2 regions of the Absicoccus sp. genome follow, and region 2 is predicted to be linked to the other one. Evidence: a T-box and tRNA genes for the amino acid it is inferred to sense, from the RefSeq annotation. Region 2 holds a T-box; the other holds one or more tRNA genes.
What was found. The T-box of region 2 lies ahead of ileS (isoleucine--tRNA ligase). A T-box ahead of a tRNA ligase gene usually reads a tRNA of that ligase, here a tRNA-Ile.
Positions count from the first base shown of each region.

Region 1: it encodes a tRNA-Ile, which carries the amino acid that the T-box ahead of ileS (isoleucine--tRNA ligase) is inferred to sense. The anticodon was not compared.

Region 1 covers NZ_JAXDRQ010000059.1:50,034-72,923, reverse strand. The annotation lists gene SOS22_RS09000 (NUDIX hydrolase) at 19-468, shown strand; gene SOS22_RS08995 (aldo/keto reductase) at 478-1,302, shown strand; gene SOS22_RS08990 (peptidylprolyl isomerase) at 1,304-2,485, shown strand; gene SOS22_RS08985 (PucR family transcriptional regulator) at 2,493-3,593, opposite strand; gene SOS22_RS08980 (type I phosphomannose isomerase catalytic subunit) at 4,177-5,139, shown strand; gene mutY (A/G-specific adenine glycosylase) at 5,175-6,164, shown strand; gene SOS22_RS08970 (histidine phosphatase family protein) at 6,161-6,715, shown strand; gene SOS22_RS08965 (AzlC family ABC transporter permease) at 6,756-7,442, shown strand; gene SOS22_RS08960 (AzlD domain-containing protein) at 7,435-7,740, shown strand; gene SOS22_RS08955 (S-ribosylhomocysteine lyase) at 7,749-8,228, shown strand; gene secA (preprotein translocase subunit SecA) at 8,304-10,754, shown strand; one part of gene prfB (peptide chain release factor 2) at 10,754-10,825, shown strand; one part of gene prfB (peptide chain release factor 2) at 10,827-11,852, shown strand; gene SOS22_RS08940 (DUF308 domain-containing protein) at 11,876-12,406, opposite strand; gene SOS22_RS08935 (DJ-1/PfpI family protein) at 12,480-13,019, shown strand; tRNA gene SOS22_RS08930 (tRNA-Ile) at 13,156-13,232, shown strand; tRNA gene SOS22_RS08925 (tRNA-Ala) at 13,249-13,324, shown strand; gene SOS22_RS08920 (ZIP family metal transporter) at 13,403-14,152, shown strand; gene SOS22_RS08915 (pyridoxamine 5'-phosphate oxidase family protein) at 14,183-14,491, shown strand; gene SOS22_RS08910 (hypothetical protein) at 14,511-15,557, opposite strand; gene SOS22_RS08905 (hypothetical protein) at 15,678-15,866, opposite strand; gene SOS22_RS08900 (Ldh family oxidoreductase) at 16,084-17,196, opposite strand; gene SOS22_RS08895 (ACT domain-containing protein) at 17,279-17,680, shown strand; gene SOS22_RS08890 (hypothetical protein) at 17,689-18,042, opposite strand; gene SOS22_RS08885 (LuxR C-terminal-related transcriptional regulator) at 18,110-19,546, opposite strand; gene hemA (glutamyl-tRNA reductase) at 19,641-20,735, shown strand; gene SOS22_RS08875 (bifunctional precorrin-2 dehydrogenase/sirohydrochlorin ferrochelatase) at 20,732-21,298, shown strand; gene hemC (hydroxymethylbilane synthase) at 21,291-22,118, shown strand; gene cobA (uroporphyrinogen-III C-methyltransferase) at 22,111-22,890, shown strand, end outside.
Region 2 covers NZ_JAXDRQ010000006.1:751-8,984, reverse strand. The annotation lists partial or broken gene SOS22_RS00685 (sulfide/dihydroorotate dehydrogenase-like FAD/NAD-binding protein) at 1-346, shown strand, start outside; gene gltA (NADPH-dependent glutamate synthase) at 348-1,733, shown strand; gene SOS22_RS00675 (cell division protein SepF) at 1,823-2,266, shown strand; gene SOS22_RS00670 (YlmH/Sll1252 family protein) at 2,253-3,008, shown strand; T-box leader at 3,002-3,210, shown strand; gene ileS (isoleucine--tRNA ligase) at 3,242-5,971, shown strand; gene ilvA (threonine ammonia-lyase) at 6,251-7,456, opposite strand; gene SOS22_RS00655 (ATP-binding protein) at 7,531-8,234, shown strand, end outside.

The DNA of each region.
Region 1 (22,890 bases), on a different contig from region 2:
CAATTAACAGGAAGAACCATGAAGAAAAACGATTGGATCTTAAAGGATGGAGAATACCATTTATCAGTTTTAGGAATTATTCAGCATGTAAATGGAAAATATTTAATCACACAAAGGGTTATGACAAAAGCCTGGGCTCCTGGATGGTGGGAAGTACCAGGAGGAGCCTGTATGGCTGGGGAATCTTCTGAAGAAGCGGTTTTAAGAGAAGTAAAAGAAGAAACAGGATTGGATGTTTCTATGGCTTCAGGGGGATTTAAAATGAGCTATCATCGAGAGAATCCTGGACAGGGAGATAATTATTTTGTGGATGTTTATAAATTTATTCTCGATTTTAATGAAAACGATGTACAGATCCAGACTGAAGAAGCTTTGTCTTATCGATTGGCTACTAAAGAAGAAATAGAAGAATTGGATCGACAAGGAATCTTTCTTCACTATCAATCTATTAAAGAAGCATTTGAATAGGAGGACATTATGAAATTAAGAAACGGAAATGAGATTCCAGACATTGGCTTTGGGACATGGAAGACACCGAATGATGAAATCGCATTACAGGCGGTTCAATGTGCCATTGATTGTGGATATCGTCACATTGATGGTGCTTATATTTACAAAAACGAAGAGATGATCGGGAAAGCCATTCGAAATTGTGGAATAAAAAGAGAAGAATTATTTATCACAAATAAAGTATGGAATAGCCAGCGTGGATACCAGTCCACTTTACAGGCTTTGGATCGTTCTTTAGAAACAATGGGATTGGATTACTTTGACCTGTATTTAATTCATTGGCCTGCCAATTCGTTGATGTATGAAAATCCAGTCGAAGTAAATCGTCAGACTTGGCAAGCTATGATTGATGCGTATAAACAAGGAAAAGTAAAAGCCATTGGCGTATCCAATTTCAGAATCCATCATTTAGAACAAATTATGGATATGGAAATCATTCCAATGGTCAATCAGATTAAATACCATCCAGGACTGCTTCAAAAAGAAGTGGTAGATTATTGCAAAGAAAACGATATTTTAGTAGAAGCGTATAGTCCATTGGCCAGATCGGCTTTACTTGATAATGACATAATCAATGAACTTGCACAAAAATATCATAAGACACCTTCCCAAATCTGTTTAAGATATATTTATCAGAATGACATTTTACCTTTACCAAAATCGGTTACACCAAGTCGTATTCAAGAAAACATTAATATCTTTGATTTTGAAATCGGAAAAGCAGATATGGATAGGTTAGATACATTAAAAGTGGATTATGAACTTCAGGATCCGGATACAATGGAGCGTTAAGATGGAAAAAATTATAAAAGAAGCTAAGAATGGAAATCGTGAAGCTGTTCTACATTTATATGAAAAAAATAAGAAACGAATTTATTTTATCTGTGATTTTTTAATGGAAAATGAAGAGCAGACCGATTTTGTGTTTGAAGATGTTTTTGAACAGGTATGGAAAAATTTAGCACAGAAAAACATACAGAGTGAAGAAGAATTCAAAGATCTTTGTATTCATATAGCAATAAAACTATGTAAAAATAAATATTTTATTTCCAATCCTCATCAATTAAAAGAACAGAAACCAGATATTAAAGAAACAATTGAAATCAAAGAAATGGAATCCAATCTGGATTTTAATAAAATCTGTTCGTCTATACAATCTTTAAATAAAGAAACACGATTTGTATTGAAATCCTATTTATGTTCAGATTTTAGCTGTCGCCAATTAAAAGAAACATTAAATGTAGATGAAATGATCATTGAAGATTATATTCAATATTGTTTTCAAACCATTGATGAATGCACTCAATTTAAATCTGTAATCTTAAAACAGGAAAAAGAACCTATTCAATCTACGAATCAGAAATGTATCGAAACCATTGAAGCTTTGACAAAGAAAGAACCTGGTTTTAAAAAAATGTTCATTGTTCCCATTCTTCTGGTTTGTCTAATCGCTTCTTATTTTGTTTTAAAAGACGATTCGGTTTATTATGCCGATATCAATATCAAAGATTATGGACAGATAGTGGTTCAATTGGATTCGAAACAGGCACCTGAAACAGTGGATAATTTTGTCAGTCTGGCACAATCCGGTTTCTATGATGGATTAACTTTCCATCGTATTATGGATGGTTTCATGATGCAGGGTGGAGATCCAAATGGAGATGGAACAGGAGGGGCTTCTCAAACCATTAAAGGAGAGTTTTCTGCCAATGGAGTGGATAATGAAATTTCTCATATAAGAGGAACTATATCGATGGCAAGAAGCAGCGATTATAATTCTGCCAGCAGCCAATTCTTTATTGTACAAAGTGATTCGACTTTCTTGGATGGACAATATGCGGCTTTTGGTACGGTTCTATCGGGAATGGATATTGTGGATGAAATCTGTGAAAAAGCCAATCCAGTCGATGACAATGGAAGCATTGAAAAAAGTGAACAGCCAGTCATTGAATCCATACAAATAAGAAAAGAATAGGGAATCCCTATTCTTTTTTCTTTATGTAGAATGCCAATGCGTATTTGAATGTTTCTTCTGAATCTTCCAGATCACAGTTTAATAAGGATTTAATTTTCGAAATGCGATAATTGATCGTATTTCGATGAGTATATAATTCCTGGGCTACAATTTGAATGGCTCCTTTGTATTTAAGAAAATATTCAAATGTAAGCAACAATTGAGAATGATGTTTCAAATCGTATTCAATTAAAGGATGGAAACACTCCCTGTAATAATTTTCTATAATGGATTCATCTTCAATAGAATATAAGATCTGATACATGCCAATATCCTTAAATCTGGAAATAGAATGATTAAAATGAAGAGCATATTTTAAAGCAGCTTTGGCTTTTTTATAATTTTTTGGCAGACTTTTTAAATCGATTTCACTATTTCCAATTCCGATAAACACAGGGAAATCTTCTAATTTGATCTTTGTGATATGAATTACTTTTTCACATAATGACTGTAAAGAATGCATAGGAAGATTATTGGTAATTAAAATCAGATTGTTTTCATACCAGAAAAAAATATATTTACATTGTATGGTGCCAAAATAAAATTGTAAACGAGCCAGTATTCTTTGATGTTGAATATCTGTATTTTCTAAATTGCTGATGTGAACAATGCTGATCTGAAAGGAACCTTCGGTATCAAAATGAGATTTAAGTTCATCTCGATACTGTTCCAGTTTTTCTTCGTTTTTAAACCCTTTTATAAAATATTGAGCCAGTTTCTGTTCTCCTATGGAATCTTGCTGACAACGAATGGAAATGTCTTTGATGACCATATTGACATTGATTTCCCAGGGAATGGTGATCAATGGAAACTGATTCTGGTCACAATAACGAAGGATGGAGTCGGGTATTTCGTTGATATATTTTCCTGTATTGATAATTAAACCCACACAGTTTCGTTTTACCAGTTTTATAATACAGTCCATTAAAGCTTTTTCACTCTGAAATCCCAGTCCCAATGTCAAAGCCAGATCGTTTGACCATAAGAATTGAATAATGGTAGGATCTTCTACGATATGAACCCATCCAATTGGATGTGAACAGCCCTCTTTACCAGCTATGCATTTCATTTTATATTCATTTCCTACCTGCAGCATAATGTCATCCAAAGAAATCATACAATCACCCTTTTCAGTGTATCATTAATTGATCATAATTTGTGAACAAATTGTTATAAAATGGAATCAAATCCATATTTTTTATACAGTTGTTTAAGATATAAAGTCAATGTAAATAAATGAAAACTTTTATGAAAATAAATTATAATTTTATTTGTGCTATAAGCATAAAATGTATAAAAATAATTGGGCTTTTAAGCCATTTAAATTCTATTCTTTTGGTTTTATAATACAATTACAAAGAAAGAGATGAAGAGGAGGAGCTACTTATGATTTATGGTAATGTATATTTTCAATTGTATGATATGGAGAGAAGTTGTCCACAATGGTATAAATCAGAGCGTTATAGCTACTGTGATTCAGGAAAAATCAATAAATTGTATCGTTTATTCTCTAGAAAATATAGATAATAATCAATCAGGAATCCAAAGAGATTCCTGTTTTTGTTTTTGTATTATAGACAATAAAACAAAATAAAATTTGATATAACTTTTTTAAATTTTGTTCTATAATAATTACGTGGAGGAAATCAAATATGGGAATTATTAAATTAAATCCAGCCTATAAAGATTATTTATGGGGAGGAACAAAATTAAAAGAAAATTTTGGGAAAAAGACAGATCTTGACATTGTTGCGGAAAGCTGGGAACTATCTGTACATCCAGATGGACCAAGTATTGTGGCAAATGGGGAATATGAAGGGAAAACATTCCCAGAATATTTAGATGCTGCTGGTAAAGGTGTTTTGGGAACAAAAGGAAATGCGTTTGAAAATTTCCCAATTTTAATTAAATTTATTGATGCGAAAGGACCACTTTCTATTCAGGTACATCCAGATAATGAATATGCATTGCGTGTTGAACATGAATTTGGAAAAACTGAAATGTGGTATATCATGGATTGTGATCCAGGTTCTTTCTTATATTTTGGTGTAAACCGTGAAATTTCAAAAGAAGAATTTGAAGCAAAAATTAAAGATAATACATTGCTGGATGTTCTAAAAGCTGTACCGGTTCATAAAGGAGATGTATTCTTTATTCCATCTGGTACCATTCATGCTATTGGAGCAGGAATTCAGATCTGTGAGATTCAGCAGAACTCCAATTCAACGTATCGTGTTTATGATTTTGGACGTGTTGGAAAAGATGGAAAACCAAGAGAACTGCATATTAAAAAAGCATTGGATGTTTCCAATTTATCTCCAATCGAAAGTGATTTCAAACCATGTGGACCAACTATTGAAAAAGAAGATGCCAAAGTCACAACTATGGCAACTTGTCATGAATTTACAACTTATGTAGCGGATGTAGATGGTACTTTAACATGGGATGTAGATGAAGAAAGTTTTGGTTCGGTTATTGTGCTGGATGGAAGTCTGATGCTTGAAGCCAATGGACAAAGCGTTCAACTGGAAAAAGGACAGACGGCTTTCATTGATGCGGCAACAGGTAATACCACTATTACTGGAAAAGCACAATTTATATATGCACGTGTTTAAGATGGAATGATTTCCATCTTTTTGTATGAGGTTTTATGTTTCAGAATGAATTATTAAAATGGTATGAAAATAAGGCTCGTAAGCTTTCTTTTCGAGAAAAGAAAGATGCGTATTCGATATGGATCAGTGAAATTATGGCACAGCAGACTCGAATTGAAGCCATGTTGAAATATTATAATCGATTTATAGAACAGCTTCCGGATATGAAAGCACTGGCAGCTTGTCCGGATGAAAAATTAAATAAATTATGGCAGGGACTGGGTTATTATTCCCGGGCAAAAAATTTAAAAAAATGTGCCATCATCTGTATGGAAAAATACGATGGAAAACTGCCAGAAACCAAAGAAGAATTGATGAAACTGCCAGGAATTGGTCCTTATACAGCAGGAGCCATAGCTTCAATAGCTTATGATCAGAGAGTGAGTGCAGTGGATGGAAATGTGATTCGTGTATTTTCCAGACTGTATGGAATGGAAGAAGAAATTGATTCCAGAACAAAGAAAAATATTGAAAAGCTGGTTCAGGATTCTTTACCAGAAAAAGAGTTTATTTCCGATTATAATCAGGCTTTAATGGAATTAGGGGCTTTAATCTGTATTCCCAAAAATCCACGGTGTATTTCCTGTCCAGTAAAAGAGAATTGTGTGGCTTACCGAAAAGGAATACAGGGAAATCTTCCAGTCTTAAAGAAGAAAAAAGACAGAAAAGTGGAAGAGAAGCAGTTTTATATTTATGTATATAAGAATAAAATTCATTTAAAGAAAAGAGAAAACAAAGGCTTATTAGCCAATTTATATGGTTTTGATGAAGAAAGAGTTCCTTGTGTAAAAGAAATAGAATTAAAAGAGCACACCCATATTTTTTCCCATATACAATGGAATATGAAAGGGACGATGTTATTTGTGGAACAAAAAACAGATCATTTTTATTCAATCGATGAAATTGAAGAAAAGTATGCCATTCCCAGTGCTTTTGTTCCATTTTATACACAGGTAAAACAAATTATTGAAAGGGAGTTAGTATGAGAGCTTATATTGTAAGGCATGGACAGACTTTATTTAATGTAAAGAAAATTATACAGGGATGGTGTGATTCCCCGTTAACAAAAACAGGGATACAGCAGGCTATTGAAGCAGGAAAGAAGCTGGAAAATGTAGATTTTGAATGGGCTTATTCTTCTACTTCGGAAAGAGCAGTCGATACAATGAATCTGATCTTAAAGAATCGAAATGTGAATACTTCTCATCGAAAAGGTCTAAAAGAAATTAATTTTGGTATGATTGATGGAGAATCGGAAAGAGTAATTTTTCAGACCTTAAAGATTGATCGAAACAATGTGCCAGATTATGGTGGAGAATCGCCTGCTATGGCTTTAGCTCGTTTTCAGAAAGAATTATTAAAGATTTCAGAAAAACATAGTGGAAATGTACTGATTGTCTGTCATGGTGGAATTATGGCCAATCTAATGCGAAAATATGCACCGGATGTAATGGAAAAAGTGGGGCATCCGATACCAAACGGTTCCATTTTTGTATTTGATATTGATACGGATTTTCAATATATTGATAAAATGTAGCTCCATTGAAAAAAAGAAGGCTTTTTCATATAATAAATACATGACGGATTTTAAAAGAGGAATGAAGGATGGGATTCCGATTGGAATGGGCTATTTTGCGGTAGCTTTCACTTTAGGAATTATGGCAAAAAATGTAGGATTGAGTCCCATTCAGGGATTTGTTACTTCGGCACTGATCAATGCTTCAGCAGGAGAATATGCCTGTTTCATGATGATGGCCTCTCATGGAACGTTCTGGCAAATGGTGATGATGACCCTTGTGTCCAACGCCCGCTATTTTCTGATGAGTTTTTCTTTATCGCAGAAACTGGATGAAAAATTATCGACATGGCAAAGAATGATCATTGGATTTGATGTGACCGATGAACTGTTTGGTCTGGCAATCAATCAGGAAGGAAAAGTACCGCCCTTATTTTTATATGGCGCCTATTGTGTAGCCATTCCCTGCTGGGCAAGTGGAACAGCTTTGGGAATCATTGCCGGAAATACGCTTCCATTGCGCCTGGTATCCTGTTTAAGTGTGGCTTTGTATGGTATGTTTCTGGCGGTTATTGTTCCAGCTAGTAAAAAAGACAAAGTGGTTTGCGCTCTGGTTCTGACTAGCTTTCTGTTAAGCTACTGTACCAGAAATCTTCCATTTTCATCTGGAACTCGAACATTGATACTGACCATTGTGATTTCTTTGATTGCTGCCATTGTATTTCCAAGGAGGGAAATGGATGAATAATTTGATGAGCTATGTATGGATCATGGCCATTGTGACCTATCTGATCCGTGTGCTTCCATTGACGCTGGTTCGAAAACCTATTAAAAATGTTACCATTCGTTCCTTTTTATATTATGTACCCTATGTCACCTTAGCCTGTATGACTTTTCCAGCCATTATTGAAGCCACTCAGATTCCTGCAGCAGGTATAGTGGCTCTGGTAACAGGAATCATTCTGGCATGGAAAAAAGCCAGCCTGTTTCAGGTATCTATGGCTTGTTGTTTGATGGTATTTATTGTGGAATTGATTTTAGTTTAGGAGGAGTTATGGAAAAAGACGTTGTGATTGAAAGCTTTACTTTGGATCATACCAGAGTAATCGCCCCATATGTACGATTGATTGATACACAAAAAGGAGAAAAAGGAGATATTGTTTCCAATTTTGATATTCGATTGACACAGCCCAATGAAATGTTTATTCCGACAGCGGGAATGCATACACTGGAACATTTACTGGCTTTAACACTAAGACCAAGAATCAAAGGATATCTGGATTGTTCTCCATTTGGATGCCGAACAGGATTTCATCTGTTGACTTTTAATGAACATTCATCTCATGAAGTAGCCCTTGCCTTAAAAGAAGCACTGGAAGAAATTGTAGAAATGAAATGGGAAGATGTTCCTGGGACAAAAGAAAAAGAATGTGGAAATTATCGCGATCATTCTTTATTCTGTGCACAGGAATATGCCAGACTGGTTTTGTCTAAAGGAATCAGTGAGGATCCTTATGTCAGAAAAATTGTTTAAATAGGGATTTCCCTATTTTTTTTTTGTGTTTTGTGATAATATTTGTTATGATACGAAAATTTTAGGAGGGATACAATGGCAGGGTTCTTTAAAAAGATGTTCTCAGAAGAACAAAGGGAATTAGCTGGACTGGAAAAAATTGCTGATCAGGTATTAAGCTATGAACCAGAAATGCAGAAGTTATCAGATGAAGAATTAAGAAATAAAACCAATGAATATAGATCACGTCTACAAAATGGAGAAACGGTAGATGATTTATTACCAGAAGCATTCGCAACAGCTCGTGAAGCGGCTTATCGTGTAATCAATGAAAAACCATATAAAGTACAGGTTATGGGTTCCATTGCGATGCATAAAGGTGACATTGCGGAAATGAAGACCGGTGAAGGAAAGACATTAACGGCAACTATGTGTGTATACTTAAATGCTTTAAAAGGGGAAGGTGTACATGTCATTACTGTCAATGAATATTTAGCTGGACGTGATGCCAGCTGGATGGGTGAAATCTATCGATTCTTAGGATTGAGCGTAGGTGTTAATAGACGTGAATTGAATGCCAGAGAAAAAAGAGAAGCATACAATTGTGATATCACATATACAACAAACTCTGAATTAGGATTTGATTATTTACGTGACAATATGGTCACAAAAGTAGAAGATCGTGTTATGAGAGGACTTCATATGGCCATTGTCGATGAAGTGGACTCTATTTTAATTGACGAATCTCGTACGCCATTAATTATTTCTGGTGGACGTAAACAGACCGCAAATTTATATATTCAGGCCGATCGTTTTGTCAAAACATTAGTGGCTCCTGAATATGAAACCGATAAATTTACACATGAAAAAGAACTGGTTTCTGGAGACTATGACATTGATGAAAAAACACGTCAGGTTATGTTGTCTGAAGATGGAGTTCGTAAAGCAGAACGTTATTTTAAAATTGACAACCTGTATGAAATTGAACATACACAGCTGGTACATCACATCAATCAGGCATTGCGTGCCAACTACATTATGACAAATGAAATTGAATACGTTGTCAGTGATGAAAAAGAAATTGTGATCGTTGACCAGTTTACAGGACGTTTGATGCCAGGAAGAGCCTACTCTGATGGGCTGCACCAGGCAATCGAAGCCAAAGAAGGGGTTCCAATCAAAGAAGAAACTTCCACTCTGGCAACTATTACATATCAGAACTTTTTCCGTCTGTATGAAAAACTGGCAGGTATGACCGGTACTGCTAAAACAGAAGAAGAGGAATTCCTTTCTACATACAATATGAAAGTTATTGTGATTCCTACAAACGTACCAGTCATTCGTGAAGATCTGCCAGATGAAGTTTATGCTCATAAAAAAGATAAATACGAAGCTCTGGTTCGTGAAGTAAAACGCCTGTATGAAAAAGGACAGCCAGTACTGGTAGGTACCATTGCGGTAGAAACCAGTGAACTGATTTCAAAAATGCTGAAAAAAGAAAGAATTCCACATGAATTATTAAATGCGAAAAACCATGCACGTGAAGCAGAAATTGTGGCTTTAGCAGGTAGACCTAAAGCCGTAACCATTGCCACAAACATGGCAGGACGTGGTACCGATATCAAATTAACGGCTGAATCCAGAAAATTAGGTGGTTTGGCTGTACTAGGATCGGAACGTCATGAATCCAGACGTATTGATAATCAGCTTCGTGGTCGTTCTGGACGTCAGGGAGATCCAGGATTCTCACGTTTCTATGTATCTTTAGAAGATTCATTAATGGTTCGTTTTGGTGGAGACAAACTGCAGAAAATGTTTGACAAATTAGGAGAAGCCGAACGAATCGAATCAAAGACGGTTACAAAATCCATCACAATGGCACAAAAACGTGTTGAAGGATACAACTTTGATATGCGTAAACAGTTATTGGATTACGATGATGTATTGCGTAGACAGCGTGAAATTATTTATGCCCAGAGAAATCGTATTCTGGAAAGTCAGGATGTTCATGAAACGGTCCACAATGTATTTGATCAGACCATTCAACAAACCATTCAGGCTAATTTAACAAACGATAAGAAAAATCCATTGGATATTCCTGGAGTTTGTAAATCACTGGAAATGATGGGATTAACAGAAGAAAAACGTATCCATGCTTCCGAACTGGAAGGAAAAGATGCCACTCAGGCAAAAGAATACTGTTTGAATAAAATGTGGACAGAATATGAAAACGAAATTTCACCAGTAAGAGCACAATTCTTACCATTTGAAAAAACAGTCGTTCTTCGTAACATTGACCGTAACTGGATTGCTCATATTTACCGTATGGATAAATTAAGAGGTGGTATTTATCTTCGTTCATATGCACAAAACAATCCATTACAGCAATATGTTCAGGAAGGATTTGATATGTTTGAAGAAATGAATGCTCGTATTTCTCGTGAAATCACATTCTTCTTATTAAAAGTACGTATTCGTAAAGAGCCAAAAAATCCTGCCTTAGAAAAAGCAAAAGAAATGGCGAAAAGACGAATTAAAAAAGCATAATGGAACTTTATGAATTAAGACAAGGATTGGAAACTCACCTGAAGAAGTTATCTTCTTTAGGTGAGTCTCTTTGACTTAGAAGAAAAAAAATTTCAGGTTGAAGAGCTGGATCGAAAAATTCTGCAGGATGGATTTTGGAACGATTCAAAGAAAGCTCAATCCACGATTCGTAAACGAAATGCGAATAAAGAAATAGTAGACCAGTATGAATCTTTAAGTGAACAGTTTCAGTCTTTATCCGAAAGTTTAAAAGAACTGGAAATAGATTTTGATGAAGAGCTTATGGAACTGACCGAAATGGAATATCAGGAAACCAAAGAAAAAATGGATTCCTTTGAGATTTCTGTTTTACTGTCTCATGAATACGATCAGAACAATGCGATTTTAGAACTGCATCCAGGAGCAGGAGGAACTGAAAGCTGTGACTGGGCGGATATGCTGTATCGAATGTATACCAGATATGCGATGCAGCATGGATACAAAGTTACAGTGCTGGATTATCAGCCTGGAGAAGTGGCAGGGATCAAAAGTGTAACCTTCCTTGTGGAAGGGGATAAAGCCTATGGCTATTTAAAATCGGAAAAAGGCGTGCATCGTCTTGTTCGAATTTCTCCATTTGATTCAGGAGCCAGACGTCACACTTCCTTTGCGTCTTTAGATGTCATGCCACAATTCAATGATGAAATTGAAATTGAAATCAAACCAGAAGACCTGATCATCGAAACAAAACGAGCTTCTGGAGCGGGTGGACAGCATATCAATAAAACGGATTCTGCGATTCGAATGGTGCATAAACCAACTGGAATTGTATCTACGTGTCAGAATGGTCGTTCTCAGCATGAAAATAGAGAAGAAGCTTTACGTGTTTTAAAATCTCGTTTATACCAGCTGGAGATTGAAAAACAGGAAAAGAAAATGAATGAAATCAAAGGAGAACAGCTTGCCAATGAATGGGGAAGTCAGATTCGAAGTTATGTAATGCATCCTTATTCACTGGTCAAAGATGCGCGTACTGGATATGAAACCAGTCAGGTACAATCGGTACTGGATGGAGATCTGGATGGATTTATATTTGCCTATTTAAAATCACAATTATAAAAGAAGCGGGAAAAATCCCGCTTTTAATTTATATATTTATCTGCTAATAAAGCACCAACTGTGGAGTAAATAGAATATAGAATCATAAGAATTCCAACAATTTTTATAATATTGGATAAGGATTGAATTGGATCTAAAAATAAAGATAAGCCAGCAATAAGAAATAGAATGTTGATAACAAGCATTACAGTGAAAAAAGAATCTTTGTTGTAGCGAAGCAATAAAGTCTTTTTTAATTGCAGCAAAGAACCGATTATAAGAATCACACCAATGACCATTGGTAAAAAAGAAATCACAAGATCTGGTTTGATAACCATTATTAATCCTGTAATAAAACACATAAATCCTATAAAGAAAGGAGAAGAACCAGTTATTTGTTTAAAGAAAAATATGTAAAGTAAATAAATACCCAGAGTTAAAGAAACAATTCCGATTATTCGAGAAGCTGTTAAAACCAGATGAATGTTGAAAAAAGTGACGATTAGACCAGTGACAAATAAGATCGCATTGGATAATAAAAAATCAACATTCGATGTAAATAATTTATTTTTCATAACTACCTCCAATTTCATTATAATATTTTTTCTTAAGAGTTCAAATGATATAATAAACTCAGGAGGAATGTATATGATAGCTGCAATTATAATGGATAATGGATTTGAAGAGTTAGAAGCGATGGGACCCATTGCTTTATTAAGAAGAGCAGGCATCCAGGTTGATGTGATTCGTGTGGAAGGAAATGAAGTAACAGGAAGGTTTAATGTGACATATTCTCCATCTATTTTATTCAGTGAATATGATTTTTCGAAAGCGGATTGTCTGATCCTTCCAGGAGGGCCACATTATCAGAAATTAAAGAAGAATAAAGATGTATTATCTTTAATACATGAATTTGCCAAAAAGAAAGTGTTGGCTGCAATATGTGCTTCACCTACGATTTTAGGACAGGAAGGAATATTAAAAGGAAAAAAATATACTTGTTTTAAAGAATTAGATGAAGATTTTGGTGGAGAGTATCAATATCAGTATGTGGTTACGGATGGAAATATCATAACGGGAATCAGTGCAGCGGCAAGTATTGATTTTGCGTATGCGATTATTGAGAAGCTATTGGGAAAAGAAAAATGTGATCAGGTGAAAGCATCGATTTACTGGGATGCCAGATAAGTTTTAAGCAAGAATATAAATTATTAGAATAGACAAGGTGTAGAAACCTTGTTTTTTTATAAAAAAAATATAAAAAAGTGTTTGACATGGTTTGGGGCTAGTGATATTATTATTGATCATTCAGTGAATGACTTATGGGCCTGTAGCTCAGTTGGTTAGAGCGCACCCCTGATAAGGGTGAGGTCGCTGGTTCAAATCCATTCAGGCCCACCATTCAATTTTATACCATGGGGTGTTAGCTCAGATGGGAGAGCACCTGCTTTGCAAGCAGGGGGTCATCGGTTCGATCCCGATACGCTCCACCAATAGAAAAATAATCGCCAATTGGCGATTTTTTTTATATCTTCATCTACTTTTTACAATAGATATGGTAATCTAGAAGTATGAACAGAGAAATTATCCAAGGTCTTTTGATTCCTTTTTTAGGAACATCCATAGGTGCTTCTTTTGTCCTATTTATGCGTAAGCCCCTTTCTCAAACCAGCCAACGGATGCTGACTGGTTTTGCTGCCGGCATCATGGTCGCTGCCAGTTTTTGGAGCTTACTACAACCAGCATTAGCACAAGCCAAAACGGTATGGTCCGTTGCGATTGGTTTTTTATTAGGGATTGGCTTTTTGTTGTTGCTGGATGTTGTGATCCCGCATACGCATATGGATGATCAAGAAGAAGGCCCACATACGTCTTTAAACAAATCAACCAAACTTTTATTAGCGGTCACGCTTCATAATCTTCCGGAAGGAATGGCGGTGGGCGTCGTATATGCCGGTTGGTTATCAAACTCTACCATTGGTCAAGCCGGTGCCTTCGCATTAGCGATGGGGATTGCCATTCAAAATGTACCGGAAGGAGCGATCGTATCCATGCCTCTAAAAGCCGCTGGTATGTCACGATGGAAAACCTTTTTAGCTGGGGTTGGATCTGGAGCCGTAGAACCAGTCGGTGCTTTATTGACAATTTGGTTATCCGCTTGGATCGTTCCATTGATGCCTTCTTTCTTGGCCTTTGCGGCTGGAGCCATGTTGTATGTAGTCGTGGAAGAATTGATTCCCGAAATGAGTGAAGGAGCGCATTCGAATTGGGGAACGATTTGTTTTGCACTGGGATTTGTCTTGATGATGTGTTTGGAATAAAGAAGGAAACAAAATGGCCATGTACGACCAATGAGTACGCAATTGATCTATCAACGTAAATTTTATTTTCAAACGGGTCTAAAAAAGAAGATGGCGCAACAACTTTTGAAAAATCCGAAAATTGAGCTTTCTGCGATCCAAAAGGATCGATGGGTCCGTGTTCAAGCAGAAGTTGTTTTAGATCCAGATGAAGATGTCCAAAGAGAAATGTTGGAAGCTTTTCCTGAACAAAAAGAAAGCTATGCCGTAGGGGATGGAAATATGGCTTGTTTCTATCTAAAAAATGCAAGTGCGACATTCTATAGTTTCAAGGAAAGTCCACATACGATCAAATTTTAGCCAAAAAAAAGAAGTTGACTCAACTTCTTTTTTTGATGGAAATCAAACCAAGGCCAGAAAGGATACAACCAAATAGTGAACTCATCCAAGATAAAGAAACACCCGTTGAAACGGTGGATGAAGTTTCAACAGAAGTCGAAGCTGGAACCACATTCGTTGAAGTTGTCGTGATATGGGCTTGGGTTGGATGCGAAACAATCACATTTGGTTTTGATGGTGTACTTGGTTGTGATACAAATAAATCGGTCAATTGGATATCTTGACCCTCCCATTGCACCATTTGTTTATTGGGTCTTGTATAGGAAATCGTTTCCGATCCAACTCCTTGATAGACCCCACCAAAAGAGCTTGAAAAAGAATAGAATGTATATGTGAAATGATCGGTTGCCGGTAAGGCATACATCATCCAAGCACTTCGATTGTCGGGTGTAGTATCTCGATACGTGCCAAAATTACCAACGATGCCATTTCGATCCACTAAATTTTTACCCTTTAACCATTTTACGTTCATCTCATCCATCTTCACAGCTTGATTATCGTCTACATCCGTAATGATCACCAATGGCTTTTCCAATACCACGGGATCATCGTTCGCATCTAAGAAAGATACTTTCATAGTCAATTGGGCATTATCATACCACAGAGCCACTTGATTTTTGTCAATAAAAGATAATCGAGTTTTTTCTATTTCAGGTAATGCATCTAGATCATTGCCTGTTTCATTGGCTCCTGCGGTTGCATTCTGTTGAATTTTGAGGATGTCAAAACGTAAATTGATGGGATCACCTGTTTTACTATCGAGAAATACATTGCGATAGATCCAATAATCCGCTTTATGAAGATACCCATTTTCTTTTAGATGGGTTTCCAATTGTAACGATTTGTTTGGACTTTTGGAGATAACCGTGACCTTATTGAAATCCCCGTCAACTAGTTCTTTGAACTGATCCATGGACCATTCATTTTGTTTATATTCGGGATCCTGGATCACGGTCGCGAACGCTTTTTCTTGTTCCTTGGCATATGCATCATTGTACTGTTTTTGTTGTTGAATGGCTTGATTCAAGGCGTCGATCTGTGATTGATAATAATCATGCAGTTCTTGTTACGTTTTTGGCAGCTCTTGTTGATTGTTGATCGTTTGAATGTCGATACCCAAATCTTGTGCTTCCTTGATCTTCGTTTCCTATTCCGTTCGATTGTCCACTTCGACCGGTTGGATATCCTCATTTTCGTTTTGACTGGTTGTCTCTGTTGTTTGTGCGACAGGTTCTGGTTGTGTCGTAGGTTCCGCTGCTTTAACGGCGATATGGCCCAATGTAAACAGAGTTCCAGCAACTACAGGTACTTCTAAAAATCTTGTGATTTTGTTCATAGAATTCCCACTCTTCCGGTGATATATAATACGTCTATATTCAAATAAAGCACATTTAAAAAAGATGAAATAGTAAGAGAATATTTGATGTCCTTAGAAAAGGAGTACCGTGTCTAATACTCGGTCGTGATTCATTTCATGCATCGTCAAATCATCGATCATCAACCTAGATAAGTCGATAGACATAAAAAAGGCAGCTTAGGCTGCCTTCCATTGATTATTTTTCAAAAGGGAATTTGTAGTCCAAATGATACATATCTCGTACTGCTTTGAAATCGTTTTGCACACCTTCACCCATTGGGACACCTTTATCTTTGCGTACTTGCCAAACATCCCATTCTTTTTCACCCGCTGTATAGATACGATCTTCACCAGGTGCTTTTTGGCTGTTGCGTAAACCACGCAAGATATCACCAGCCGTTTTCTTGAAGGTATCCAGACCCATAAAGAATTCAGGGTTGATCACTAGGAAGAAATGACCCAAATGATAAGGTCGTTTCGTTCCATCGGGATTCTTATTCGTTAGATCTTTCATGAATAAACCACCCGTTAGGGCTGCCGATAAAATTTCTACAACTGCGGCATAGCCATAACCTTTATAACCTGCCATTTCTTCGCCAATACCACCCAATGGTGTTAGAGCGGCTGTGCCTTCTACTAATTTCTTTAGAATTTCTTCGGAATCCGTTAGTGCCGTACCATCATGCGCAATGACCATACCTTTTGGGGTTGGCTTGCCTGAACGCGCATAATATTCGATCTTACCGCGTTGTACGATCGAAGTAGCGCAATCTAAAATAAAGTCAAAATCTTCATCCGTTGGGAATGCGAAGGTGAGTGGATTGGTTCCCATCATATTTTCCACACCAAACGTAGGTGCAATCGATGGACGAGCATTGGTTCCGGTAATTCCTAACAATCCTTCTTTACTAGCCATGGTTGCCCAATAGCCGGCAATGCCATAATGCGAGGAATTCTTGATAGCACCCATTGCTAGGCCATATTTTTTCGCTTTTTCAATCAATGAAGTCATCATTTTATAACTTGCCACCATACCCATTCCATCATGCGCATCGGCTACACAAGTAGTGGGTGTATCCTTTAATATTTCATAATTTGTAACTGGATTTAAAATTCCATCATTGATGCGATCGATATAAATGGGTTTGAAACGGTTGGTTCCATGACTTTCAATTCCACGACGATCGCTTTCCATCAATACATCGGTACAAATTTTGGCATCTTCTTTCGGTACACCAGCTGCTTGAAACGCATCGATCATAAACGATTGAATGAGATCCCAGCTGACATAAGGACGTGTTTCTTCCATTTTCTTTACCTCCAAACCTATGTTCTATTGGTATCTTATCATAATTCCGCGTATAATAGAGGAAACTTAGGAGGATGCAACCATGATGAAACAACTTTCGGTTTTTGCCGAAAATAAGAAAGGCGCAATCAACGATATTACGAAAGAATTAGCCGATGCCAATATCAATTTATATGCGCTATTGACCAATGATAGTTCTGCTTTCGCGATTGTCCGTATGATCGTTTCCGACACAGAGAAAGCACAAGAAATCTTAAAGAAACGATACTTGACTCACTTGGATTCCGTTTTAGCCGTTCGTGTTTCCAATGAAGTGGGTAGCTTGAACCATTTATTGGAAGATGTCAAAGAATGCAACATCAATATTGATTATTTATATACAACGTTTGGTTGGGACACCTCACAACCCATTATGTTGATTCATTGTGAAGAAGAGGAAGAATTAGAAATCAGTCTAAAAAACAAAGGGTACGATCTTATGTGATCGTACCTTTACTTTTGTTTTTCAAAGAGGATCGTAGCTCCACTGTATTCAAGGATCAAATGGCCATCTTTGGCTTTGAAATCCATCGTATCTTTGGCATCTTTTAATTGGATCCCCTCTTTGATTTCTTCCCATTCTCCTTTGTATGTATCTTTATCGATGATTACTTTTGCACTACCATCTTCCTTTAGATCCATGGAGAATTCACCAATAACAGATTCCGTTGAAATCGATACACCATACGCTTCGGCTTGAGTAGCCTTCCATGTGCCAAGATATTTACTATTCGCATATTTGGCACTGCCACACCCCACCACCAAGAATAAGATAGTAAACAAGCTGATCAGCAAACGCTTTTTCATGGGATTTCCTCTCTTTCTATTTTATTTATACCATGATAAAAAACGTTCAAATAGTACCCCTAGGGTACTATTTGGCATATGAATAGAGATCCTGGATACGACCACATCGTTGAAAGAGATCCACATAAATCAATAATTCTTCTTTGGACTTGATGCCCAATTTCCGATAGATATTTTTGTTGTGCTTTTTGACCGTATTGGCACTAATACAAGCGATATCCGGAATTTCACGAATCTCATGACCATGGATGTATAAATCCGTAATGGATCGTTCCGCTGGAGTCAAGGTCGCAAAGCCATGAAGAAACGCATCCAAAGCTTCTTGCAACGCAAAGGGGATTTCCGGTCTTTGATGCGTCATGAATTCTTTTGACTCCCGTTCAAGATCTTCTACGGTTTGGAATACACATCCCTGTTCCGTATGAAAATACGGGATGTGCACCATTTGGCCAAAAGTATCCATGGAATGAATATCTTCACCAATTTGTACTGCCGTGATCTGAACCGAAAATTGGTAAGCGTATTGGCGATGCTGCCAGGGATTGGCCATACGATTTTGGATGATTTGACAAATGAATGTGGGATCATCATTGATAGTTAAGACATAGATGCCATATTCACAATCGTAACAATGTCCCTTTTCCACAAGATTGGCTAGCCAATCGGTGATCATTAAACGATAACTATGCGAAATATCATTTGTTTGAGAGAAAAACGATAAGACGTCCAATTGCGATATTTTTAGGATGATGGCATAGGTTGATCGTTGATTCACAAAATAGGGTGATAGATCGTTGATCATCGCTTGAAAATTTTTGATACGCGTAACCGGATGATAGTATTCATCAATGGGATCAATGAGTTGTAAAAAGCCATAGAAACCTAAAGCCTGAAAATACATTTCAATGAGTTGGTGAGGCATGAAAAGACTTTGGATCAAAACCGGTATGCCTGACAATAGAAATAAATACAATAAGGTACGATATTGCCGTTGTGTCAAACGCTCTCTTTTATGAATGATCAAACCCAGAGAAAGGGCCAGATACAAATACACAGCCCCATAGAGCATATACATCATGGATCCATGGACATACAGATTGGCTTTGTCATAATAGAAAACCGCGTGGGTCCAAGGATTAAGAAGCAAAGGAAAAAGAATGAAACAACACTCAGGGAAAAGGAGCAAGATCTTTGTATAACGATGGGTCGTATGCCCAATTTCTAAGTCAACGATCAAAAAGTATAGGAACACAAAAGCTTCACTGGAATGGATAGCTAAAAAAATAAAGTTCATCGCATCACGGAAAAAAGGTGATGTGAGAGTGGGATAGGAATTCGCAAAGGTACTCGCAATGTCGGTGATCAAAGCAACCATGTGCATCAACAATAAGATCAAAAAGATCCGACTGGAACGTGTATGGTGGTTGCGCCGATAAAAAAGGGTATAAATGGCCATCCATGTCAAAGCAATTGCACAGATATCAAAAGAAATATTATAAAGCATATATGTTAAGTTATCCTTTATCATTACTATACAAAACTTTTAGTGATTTGCCTAGGCAACCAAAGCCAAGTCGGTTTGTAGTATAATAAAAACCATGAATTGTATCAGTATCTCCTATAAAATAGCTCCCATTGAAATTCGCAATTTATTGGCCTTTGATTTCAATGAAAAAGCACAATTTTTTGACCAGATCGAAGGACAATGCGTTATCCTTTCTACTTGTAACCGTTTGGAAATCTATTTTGACATCGACATCAATGCGATGGAAGAACAACTCTGTCGTTTCAAAGCATTGGATCGCGATGCTTTGATGCCCTATATTGCGACCTATACATCGGCTGGTGCCATTCGTCATTTGGCACGCGTAGCCTGTGGCATGGACTCCATGGTCTTGGGGGAAGATGAAATCTATCGTCAAGTCAAAGAAGCCTATGAAGATGCGCGTCAATTAAAAAAGACCTCGTATACGTTTAATACGATCTTTCAAATGGTCATGAAAACGGTGAAACAAATCAAGACCCAGACCGGACTGTCTTCCACTTCCGTTTCCATAGGTACCTTGGCGGCCCATGCGGTGTTTGACTTTGGCGCTCATTCTGTATTGATCATTGGGATTAGTGGCAAGATTGGCAGCATCACCGCCAAAAACATCCTGGCCAAACCAAACATCGCGCTGATTGGTACGACCCGTCAACACAATGTTTCTTTGTTTGCGACCTATCCACAAGTAACGATGAAACCCTACAAAGAACGATATGACCTGATTCCACAAGCCGATGTCATCATCAGTGCTACATCCAGTCCTCATTATACGATCACCAAAGCAGAACTAGAAAAACATATCGATACGAAACCACGCTTGTTTATCGATCTAGCCGTTCCCAACGACATGGATCCACATCTACAAGAATTGCCCCATTGCACCTATTTGAATATCGATCATTTTCAACAACTGGCCAAAACCAATAATCAAAAGAAACTGGGCTATGCCCAAAGGGCACAAGTTACCATTGATCAAGGGGTATCGGACATTTTAAAAGAATTACGGATGCACGATCTGATTGCGTATTTGCCCCAAATCAAAGAAAAAACCATGGAATCTTTTGTCTATTCATTACGCAAGACTGACTCCTATGAACAGATGGATGCCATCGCTTCCTGGCTTGAAAAGTGGGTGACCAACCAATGAGTTACTTTCCCGTTATGATCGATCTCAATCAGAAACAAGTCTTGATCATTGGTGGGCAAAAGACAGCCTTACGAAAAGCCAATCAATTGAAACAATTTGGTGCCGATATCCATATCATTAGTGAAACGATTTGTGATTCCCTTCGATCCTATCCCTATGAGATCCGATCTGTGAAGCCGACAGATATCGACACACGATATGACTTGATCATTGCCGCTACCAATCAAAGAAAAGTCAATGCTTGGATTGCCCAAAAATGTAAACAAGAACGCATCTTGGTCAATGTGGTGGATGATCCCGCTTTATGTACTTTTATCTTTCCGGCTATCGTCAAACAAGACGATGTCATCATTGGCATCTCGAGCAGTGGAAAAAGCCCCTTGTTGACCCAATGGATCAAAGCGCAGATTCAAACGGTCTTACCCCCATCTTTGGGATCGATCAATACAGCCATGGGGATCTATCGTAAAAAACTACTTCGATCGATCCATGATCCATCCCAACGCAAAATAGCGCTTCAAACAAAACTAGCAGAATTATTCAGAGAGGCAAAAAATGACTAAATTACGAATTGGTACACGAACATCACCCCTAGCAACGATCCAGACACAAATGGTCGTGGATGCGCTACAAGTCCCCGTCCAAATCGTACCCATTATCTCCAAAGGTGATCAGATCCAAGATCGATCTTTGGCATCCATTGGTGGCAAAGGCTTATTTATTTCCGCGTTTGAACAAGCTTTATTGAATGATCAAATCGATATGGCTGTCCATAGTGGCAAGGACATGCCCAGTCAAATCAGAGATGGCTTTGCGGTACCTGCTGTATTAGCTCGAGCCAATCCGGCTGATTTATTAATTTCCAAGACCAAGATCCAACCCGGTGCGATCATTGGCACATCCAGCCCCCGACGCGCCCAGCTATATACTCGCATCGATCCCACTTGTCAGATCAAGACGATTCGTGGCAATGTAGAGACCCGCCTGCGAAAATTAGAAGAAGGCGATTATGACGGTCTCATTCTTGCCCAAGCCGGATTGGATCGCTTGCACATCGATTTGAGCTCTTATGTTGTTCAAGCTTTGGATATCCTGCCCGCTACGGCACAAGGAATCATTGCCATCGAAACCAAAGCGGGATTCACATTACCCAAAGACATTGACGATAAAAAGACCCATGTCCTATTTGATACCGAACGCAAATTGATGGCTTTGATGCATGCAGATTGTCACGATGCCGCCAGTGCCTATGCTCAATGGATCGATGATCAGACTCTCCAAATTCAAGCGTTTTATCAAGATTCGCCCATTCTTACACGCCAAACCAAGCTAGACCAGGTCGATGCTTGTATGCAAGAAATGGCAGGTATTCTCTATGGGTAAAGTCTATCTATGCGGAGCAGGACCCGGCAATCTAGATTTGATGAGCGTCCAAGTGCGACATCTGATCCAAATCTGTGATGTATTGATTTACGATGCCTTGGTGGATGCAACCATTCTCGAACAAACCAAGGCCGAAACCATGTATGTGGGCAAACGAGCCGGCCAACATGCACTATCCCAAGAAGCCATCAATCAATTATTGATTGAAAAAGGCAAGACCTCGATCGTTGTACGCTTAAAAGGCGGCGATCCCTTTGTGTTTGGCCGCGGCGGCGAAGAATGCATGGCCTTGGCCCAAGCAAAGATTCCCTACGAAGTGATTCCCGGCATTTCCAGTGCCATTGCCGTACCGGAAACCATGGGAATTCCCTTGACGCATCGATCGATCAGTCGTAGTTTTAGTGTGATTACTGGTCATACTCGAACCGGAAAAGTGGATGTGGCTCCATACGCCCAACTACCCGGCACCTTGGTCTTTTTGATGAGTGTTGGCAACGCCGCTCAAATTGCCGATGATCTGATCCAAAATGGAAAACCCGGCTCTACTCCGGTGGCGATCCTTTGCCGCGGTACGCGACACGATGCCTATCGCAAGAACTGTACCTTAGAAACGATCAAAGCGGCACTAAAAGATCCTCAAATCGGGACTCCAGCCATCCTTGTCATCGGACAAGTTGCTGCTTTGGATCTTCGCACAAAGGCCCCAAGCGTCGTGGTTTGTGGCACGGACCATTTTACCCGCACCTTTCAAGACCAATGCCCGATCCCATGT
Region 2 (8,234 bases):
TGTCACAAACAAGCTGGAAGAATTGATCCAATCGGGACAACAATTTGATGAAGTCGTTGCGATCGGACCATTGATCATGATGAAGTTTGTGTGTCTGACCACCAAGAAATATGAGATTCCAACTGTCGTCTCGATGAACCCGATCATGGTCGATGGAACTGGCATGTGCGGCTGCTGCCGATTGAGCGTTGGTGGCCAGATGAAATTTGCGTGTGTAGATGGACCAGACTTTGACGGACATCAAGTCGATTTCGATGAAGCGATGTCTCGCAATAAGACCTATGCGGATTTTGAGGCGCATGCCCGCGAAAAAGCATGCAACCTGTTGAAAAAGGAGGTTGAGTAAGATGGCCAATATGGAGCCCAAAAAGACACCGATGCCAACGCAGAAAGCGGATGAGCGCAAGAACAATTTTGAGGAAGTGGCTTTAGGCTATACGGAAGAAATGGCCGTTTACGAATCGAGCCGCTGTCTCAACTGTAAGAATCCAAGATGCGTAGCGGGATGTCCGGTCAATATCCATATTCCTGACTTCATCGCCAAAATCGGGGAACACGATTATGAAGGGGCCTATCAGATCATTTCGCTGACCAGTTCCTTACCAGCTGTATGCGGTCGTGTTTGTCCGCAAGAAAGTCAGTGTGAAAAAGTTTGTATTCGTGGCATCAAAGATGAACCAGTTGGCATTGGCCGTTTGGAACGTTTTGTAGCCGATCATCATCGTCAATACAACAACACCAAACCGGAAAAGCCAGAATCCAATGGACATAAAGTGGCCATCGTTGGAGCGGGACCTAGCGGTCTGACCTGTGCTGGGGATCTTGCCAAAAAAGGCTATGAAGTCACGATCTTTGAAGCGTTGCATGAAGCCGGCGGGGTATTGATGTATGGCATTCCTGAATTCCGTCTGCCAAAGTCCATCGTCAAAAATGAGATCGATCAATTAAAAGAGCTCGGGGTAAAGATCATCACGAACTTTGTGGTCGGTCGCAGTGATACGGTCGGTGCATTGATGGAAGAAGATGGCTTTGAAGCCGTATTCATTGGTTCCGGTGCTGGCCTGCCACGCTTTATGAACTTACCGGGTGAAAATTTAAAAGGAGTATTCAGTGCCAATGAATTCTTGACCCGGATCAATTTGATGAAGGCGTATATGCCCGATGCGAATACGCCAATCTATCATCCAAAGAAATGTGTGGTTGTCGGTGGCGGCAATGTCGCTATGGATGCGGCGCGATGTGCTCGTCGATTGGGAGCTGAAGTTCATATCGTCTATCGTCGAAGCATGGAAGAATTGCCAGCACGTAAAGAAGAAGTGGAACATGCCCAAGAAGAAGGTATCATCTTTGATTTGTTGAACAATCCAGTCGAAGTACTGGGTGATGAGAATGGCTGGGTATCGCATGTGAAATGTATCCGTATGGAACTGGGCGAACCGGATGAATCCGGCCGAAGAAGACCGGTACCGATCGAAGGCAGTGAATTTGAGATCGAAGCCGATTGCATGATCATGGCCATTGGTACCAGTCCGAATCCATTGATCCGTTCCACAACGGCAGGATTGGAAGCCAATCGAAAAGGATGTCTGGTCGTGGATGAAAATTTGATGACGACCAAGAAAGGTGTCTATGCTGGTGGAGATGCAGTCACAGGGGCTGCCACTGTCATCAGTGCAATGGGGGCTGGCAAACATGCGGCTGCTTCCATTGATGCGTATTTATCGAATCAATAGGTTGTTATTTTGGTCATATATTTTTATTTTACTTTATCTTTTCAAAACTAAGATATGTGTTATAATTATACGCGATAGGAGGTTGTTCCATGGGATTTATGGATAAGATTCATGAATTTGTCAATCCAGAAATGGAAGATGACGAATACGAAGATGATGAAGAAGTGGTAACAGGTGCTGAAACGGAAGAAGAAAAACCAGAAGCTCAAAACCGTTATGAGCGCCCAAAAAACCGTGCGAATACAAATGCTTTGAGTGCAAGCACCAAGATGGTTCTATTTGAACCCCGTGGATTTGGTGAAGTAGAAGAAGTTGGTACACGTTTAAAAGAAGGACGTGCTGTTGTAGTTAATTTACATAAATTGGATCGTGATTATGCACAACGTACAATTGATTTTTTGACAGGTGTTGTTTTTGCGTTAGATGGTAAAATCCAAAAGATCGGTCAAAATGTTATTTTATGTTCTCCAGCAGCTATTGATGTAGCTGGATCCATTTCAATCGACGATACGGACGATTTTGACGAAGAATAACCATTTCAATCAAAGAGGTCATGAGGAATTTATCGCAAAGGTAAAGGATAATATCCAGTTATCTTACGTGCGATATCAACCGGTCGTGACCTCTTTTTTAACGCCTTCACAAGCTCAAATGCTGCCATCGATCGTTGGAAAGTCCATGATTGTGTATATGTCTGGAGGATATGCACAAGCCCAACGAAAGGTAGCTTGTATCAGTCCTTATGCTTTGGAAGACGTGGATTTTTCCGTTGTTTGTCTTGTGTCAAAATACGATGCACGCTATAAAGAATTAAAACATCCAGATGTATTAGGAGCTCTATTGCACCTAGGGATCAAACGAGATCAGCTAGGGGACATTCTTGTGGATGCGCATGAAATTGTGCTTTTTTGTACTTCACATATGGCTGATTTTATTATTGATTCTTGTACGAAGATTGCCCGGTGTCCGATTCATTTTGAAAGAGATGATGACCACATCGTTAATGGTATTTCTTTTGAGGAAATTCGAGTCAATTGTTCCAGTTTACGAATGGATGCGATCGTCGCGCAACTGGCTCATTGTTCGCGTACAAAAGCGTCGAAACTGATTGCTTCCGGATTGGTAAAATTGAATGATGTCGTTCTTGAAGAAAATGTGCAATTATGCGATAATGATTACGTTTCAATACGTAGGGTAGGGCGATTCCAATTCAATGGCATACTCGCTATTTCAAAGAAGAATCGTTTGATCTTAGGTTTTTTGAAATTTCAATAGCGACGATAAAGACACGTTATATGAATGGAGCTATTCAGAGAACAACGGATGGGTGAGAAGTTGTATAGAAAGTTCATATAATATCACTTTGGAGCTAATGATTGGAATTAAGTACAGTCATTCGTAGGGCTTGCGTTAAAAGCATTGAGTGATCAAGTTTAACTTGGTAACTAAGGTGGTACCGCGTTCAGACGTCCTTAGAAGGGGCGTTTTTTTTATGGAAGGAGACAAATATGGACTACAAAGACACGTTACACATGCCAAAAACGGACTTTGAAATGCGTGGAAATCTAGTAAAGAAAGAGCCTAAATTTCAAAAACGTTGGCAAGATATTGATTTATATGGAAAGATGTTAGAAAAAAGAAAGGATGCTCAACCATTTGTGTTGCATGATGGTCCACCCTATGCGAATGGAGATATCCATTTGGGACATGCTTTAAATAAGATCTTGAAAGATGTCATCAATCGTTCGAAATATATGGCTGGATATCAGGTTCCTTATATTCCCGGATGGGATACACATGGATTACCGATAGAAACAGCTGTAACCAAAGCGGGTTATGATCGAAAGAAAATGGGCATTGCTGAATTCCGTAAGATTTGTCATGATTATGCGTTAGAACAAGTTACTCGTCAAAAAGCTGGTTTCTTATCTCTAGGATCCATTGGCGACTATGATCATCCATATATTACCTTACAAAAAGAGTTTGAAGCCAAACAAATTGAAGTATTTGGTAAGATGGCCTTGGATGGTTTGATTTATAAAGGATTAAAACCAGTGTATTGGTCACCTAGTAGCGAAACTGCTTTAGCTGAAGCTGAAGTGGAATATAAAGATATGAAGACCCCTACCATCTATGTCAAATTTAAAGTTAAAGATGGTAAAGGTTTGTTAGATGAAGATACTTATTTCGTCATTTGGACAACAACTCCTTGGACCATTCCAGCCAATCAGGGTATTTCCTTAAATCCTCGTATGACCTATGCCGTGGTCGATACAGATAAGGGCAAACTGGTCATGTTGGAAATGCTGGTGGATCAATTATGTAAAGATTTTGGATGTGAGCGTTATGAAATCATCAAGACCTTTAAAGGACAAGAAGCGGAATATATCACATATGAACATCCACTGTATGCCAACGATCCAACGCATGTCAATGCAGAAGGGATTGTCATGTTAGCGGATTATGTCACAGAAGATGCAGGTACGGGTTGTGTTCATACTGCCAGTGGTTTTGGTGCGGATGACTTCTATACGGTTCATTCCCGTTATAAAATGGATGTATTGAACAATGTCGATGATCAAGGACGATTGACAGAAGAAGCCGGAGAAGAATTGGCTGGACAATCGGTTTGGGATGCGAATAAAACGGTTACGGTCAAATTGGATGAATTGGGTGTCTTATTGAAATTAGCTTGGTTGACACATAGTTATCCACACGATTGGCGTACAAAGCAGCCAATCATTTATCGTGCAACTACACAGTGGTTCTGTTCAATCGATAAAATTCGTGATCAATTATTAGATGAAATTGATCATGTAGAATGGATCCCTAGCTGGGGTCAACAACGGATGCATAATATGATTGCCGATCGGGATGACTGGTGTATTTCTCGTCAACGGGCTTGGGGTGTGCCAATTCCAATCATTTATGGAGAAGACGATACGCCATTGATGGAAAAAGAAATCTTTGATCATGTGGCTCGTTTGGTTGCGGAATATGGCTCCAATGTTTGGTTTGAACGCGATGTCAAAGAGTTGTTGCCGGAAGGATATACATCTGAACATTCTCCAAATGGTCAATTCCGTAAAGAAATGGATACCATGGATGTTTGGTTTGATTCCGGTTCAAGTCATACAGGAGCCATGATGGCAAGAGGCCTAGGCTATCCGGCTGATTTATATTTTGAAGGCTCTGACCAATATCGTGGATGGTTTAACTCCAGCTTGATCGTTGGTACTGCGGTTCATGGACATTCTCCATACAAACAATGTTTGTCACATGGATTTGTCATGGATGAAAAAGGCGTGAAGATGTCAAAATCGCAATGGAATGCGGTAGCACCAAGTCAGATCACAAAGAAATATGGGGCTGATGTCTTACGTTTATGGGCTGCCAGTGTGGATTATCAAGCCGATGTTTCCATGGGAAATAAGATCATGAAACAAATGGCAAACCAATATCGTAAGATTCGTAATACCATGCGTTTCTGTATGGCCAATCTCGATGCTCAAACATTTACGAAAGAAAATTGTTTGCCTTTCAATACATTGGCACCATTGAATCAATATATCCTGGTTCGTTTACAACAGACCATTGCGGATGTGGAATTAGCGTATAAAGAATATCGTTTTGCGGATGTCGTATCCACTTTAACGAATTTGATGACCAATGAATTATCGGCTTACTATATGGATTATACAAAGGATATCTTGTATTGTGATGAAACCGATAGCCGTGATCGTCGTGAGGTACAAACGGTTCTATATACGGCAACCGAAGTTTTAGCCAAATTATGGACACCAATTCTTCCACATACCATGGAAGAAGTCAATGACTATATGAAGTGGAATGATGTTTCCATTCAATTGGAAGATTTCCCAACCTTGACTTTGGACTTTGATCAAGAAGCTTTATTAAAAGATATGGATGTCTTATTTGATCTTCGTAAAAAAGTCTTGAAAGCATTGGAAGATGCACGTAATGAAGATATGATTGGTAAAGGACTTGAAGCGCAATTGATCTTGCATTTAAACGAAGAAACCAAGACAGTATTGGATCGAACGGTTCCAAATCCGGCACAATGGTTTATCGTATCCAAAGTAACGTTGGCGGATGCAGGTGATGAGGTTGTGGTTGCGAAAGCCGATGGACATGTATGTCCTCGTTGCTGGAATGTAACCGAATCGGATCATGAAGATGGCTTATGCGATCGTTGTCATGAAGTGATGTCAAAATAATTGGAAAAAGCTATGCTTTTGCATAGCTTTTTTTATGGAGTCTTTGTACCCTATATGGAAGATGCGTGACCATCCCACTTTGGCGTATTTATCATCAAAGGGCAAAGAAGTGCGAAGAGGAAATAAGGAGGGAATCGAGAAAGAATAGAAAATGAGTATTCGTTTCAACAATGATGAAGATAGAGACGATCATACTATAAATAATAAGAATTTCCTAAAACATCGGTTCATGAGCATCAATAAAAAAAGTACCTCAATTTGAGGTACTCATTCGATCATTTATTGTCGTTCTCTAACAATCCGAAAACCATGGTTGTATAAATCCGTTTTGATCGTGTTCAAATGATCTTTATTTCTGGTTTCTACCGTAATCTTAAGGAAACAGTCATTGATGGCTAAATCTGGATCGGCATTGTCATAGTCGACAGCAACCACATTGCCACCATTATCAGCAATGATTTTTGATACATCTGTAAGTTGACCTGGTTTATCGGTTAATTGAATGATAAAGCTTGTTTTACGTCCCGAAAGCAATAAACCACGCGTAATGACACGGTCAATGATATTCACATCGATATTACCACCAGAAACGATGCAGACGACGTTTTTATCTTTCAATGGGATCTTATTGAACATGGCTGCGGCTACAGATACCGCACCAGCACCTTCCGCAACAACTTTTTGTTTCTCTAATAACGTCAAGATCGAAGCGGCAATCTCATCTTCCGTTACGGTAAAGATATCATCGACATAGTTGGAAACAATTTCAAAAGGAATATCACCTGGATGTTTAACTGCAATGCCATCTGCAAATGTATTCACCGTATCCAAGGTGATTTGTTTGCCTTCATGAAAAGAACGATACATACTTGGTGCATTGGCTGCTTGGACACCATAGATCTTAATATCAGGTTTCATGCTCTTGGCCGCAAAAGCAACACCAGATATCAATCCACCACCACCAATTGGAACAACAATGGCATCGACGACATCAAGATCTTCTAAGATTTCCAAGCCAATCGTTCCTTGACCGGCAATGACATCTTCATCATCATAAGGATGAACGAAGGTATATCCTTTTTCTTCGGCCATTTGTGCCGCTAGGGCATAGGCTTCATCATAAGCCCCTTTTGCTAGACATACTTCAGCCCCATAACTCTTGGTTGCTTCAATTTTAGAGATAGGTGCATTATCTGGCATACAAATGGTACATTTAATGCCTTCTTGTTGTGCAGCCAAAGCTACACCTTGAGCGTGATTGCCAGCACTGGAAGCAATGATTCCACGTGCTTTTTCTTCGTCGGTCAAACGAGAAATCTTAAAATAAGAACCACGAATCTTAAACGATCCCGTACGTTGTAAATTTTCTGTTTTCAAATAAATATGGTTGGTATTGCTTAAATCGAAAGCAGGAATTACAGATGTCTGACGAATAACTTTTTTTAAGACATTTTTCGCCGAATAAACTTTATCAATTGTTAGCATATTTATCTCCTTGTATACCGTTTTATTATAGCATAAAATGATATAATAGACGTGTAAAATAGAGGAACGTATATATGAACATAAAAAACTGGAATTTAGCTTTAAGAACGCTTACGATCTTTCGTCATCTGCAAGATGATCAAGTCTTTTCATCCTTTATGAATGTATTAGAAACCGATCGGGCAGATACCGAAGCTTTCATTGAAAATTATTGTGCTTTTGTATCGAATCTTTATCAAAAGAATACCAATTGGACGGAATATCTCTATCAATGGATCCTGAATGATGAAAATGTATATGTTCATCAAGTAGCCACTCAACGAAAGGTTTCACCAATGATTCAAGCAACGGTCAAACACGAACTGATGCTTTTAGAAAAAGTATCTCAATTGACCAGTCAAGAATTATTAAAAACCATCGATTACTCGGGATTTTTGCCCCAATGGGAAACCAGTTCCATCAATTTTTATCCTTCTTATCAAAAATATTTGGAAGACTTACCCTATCGTGGCTATGGCATGTTCAGCAAGTATCGGGCATTCTGTATTCAAAATGGGGAACTGGTTGGTGTGTCTCATCCAGACCCGCAACGACTCGCCGATTTGATTGGATACGAAAGAGAAAGGGAACAAGTAATCAAGAATACCTTAGGTTTCTTGCAAGGCTTGGATGCCAATAATGTCTTATTGTATGGCGATGCCGGAACTGGTAAATCTTCTACGGTCAAAGCCATCGTGAATGAATATTATCAAAAAGGATTGCGCTTGATTGAGATCAA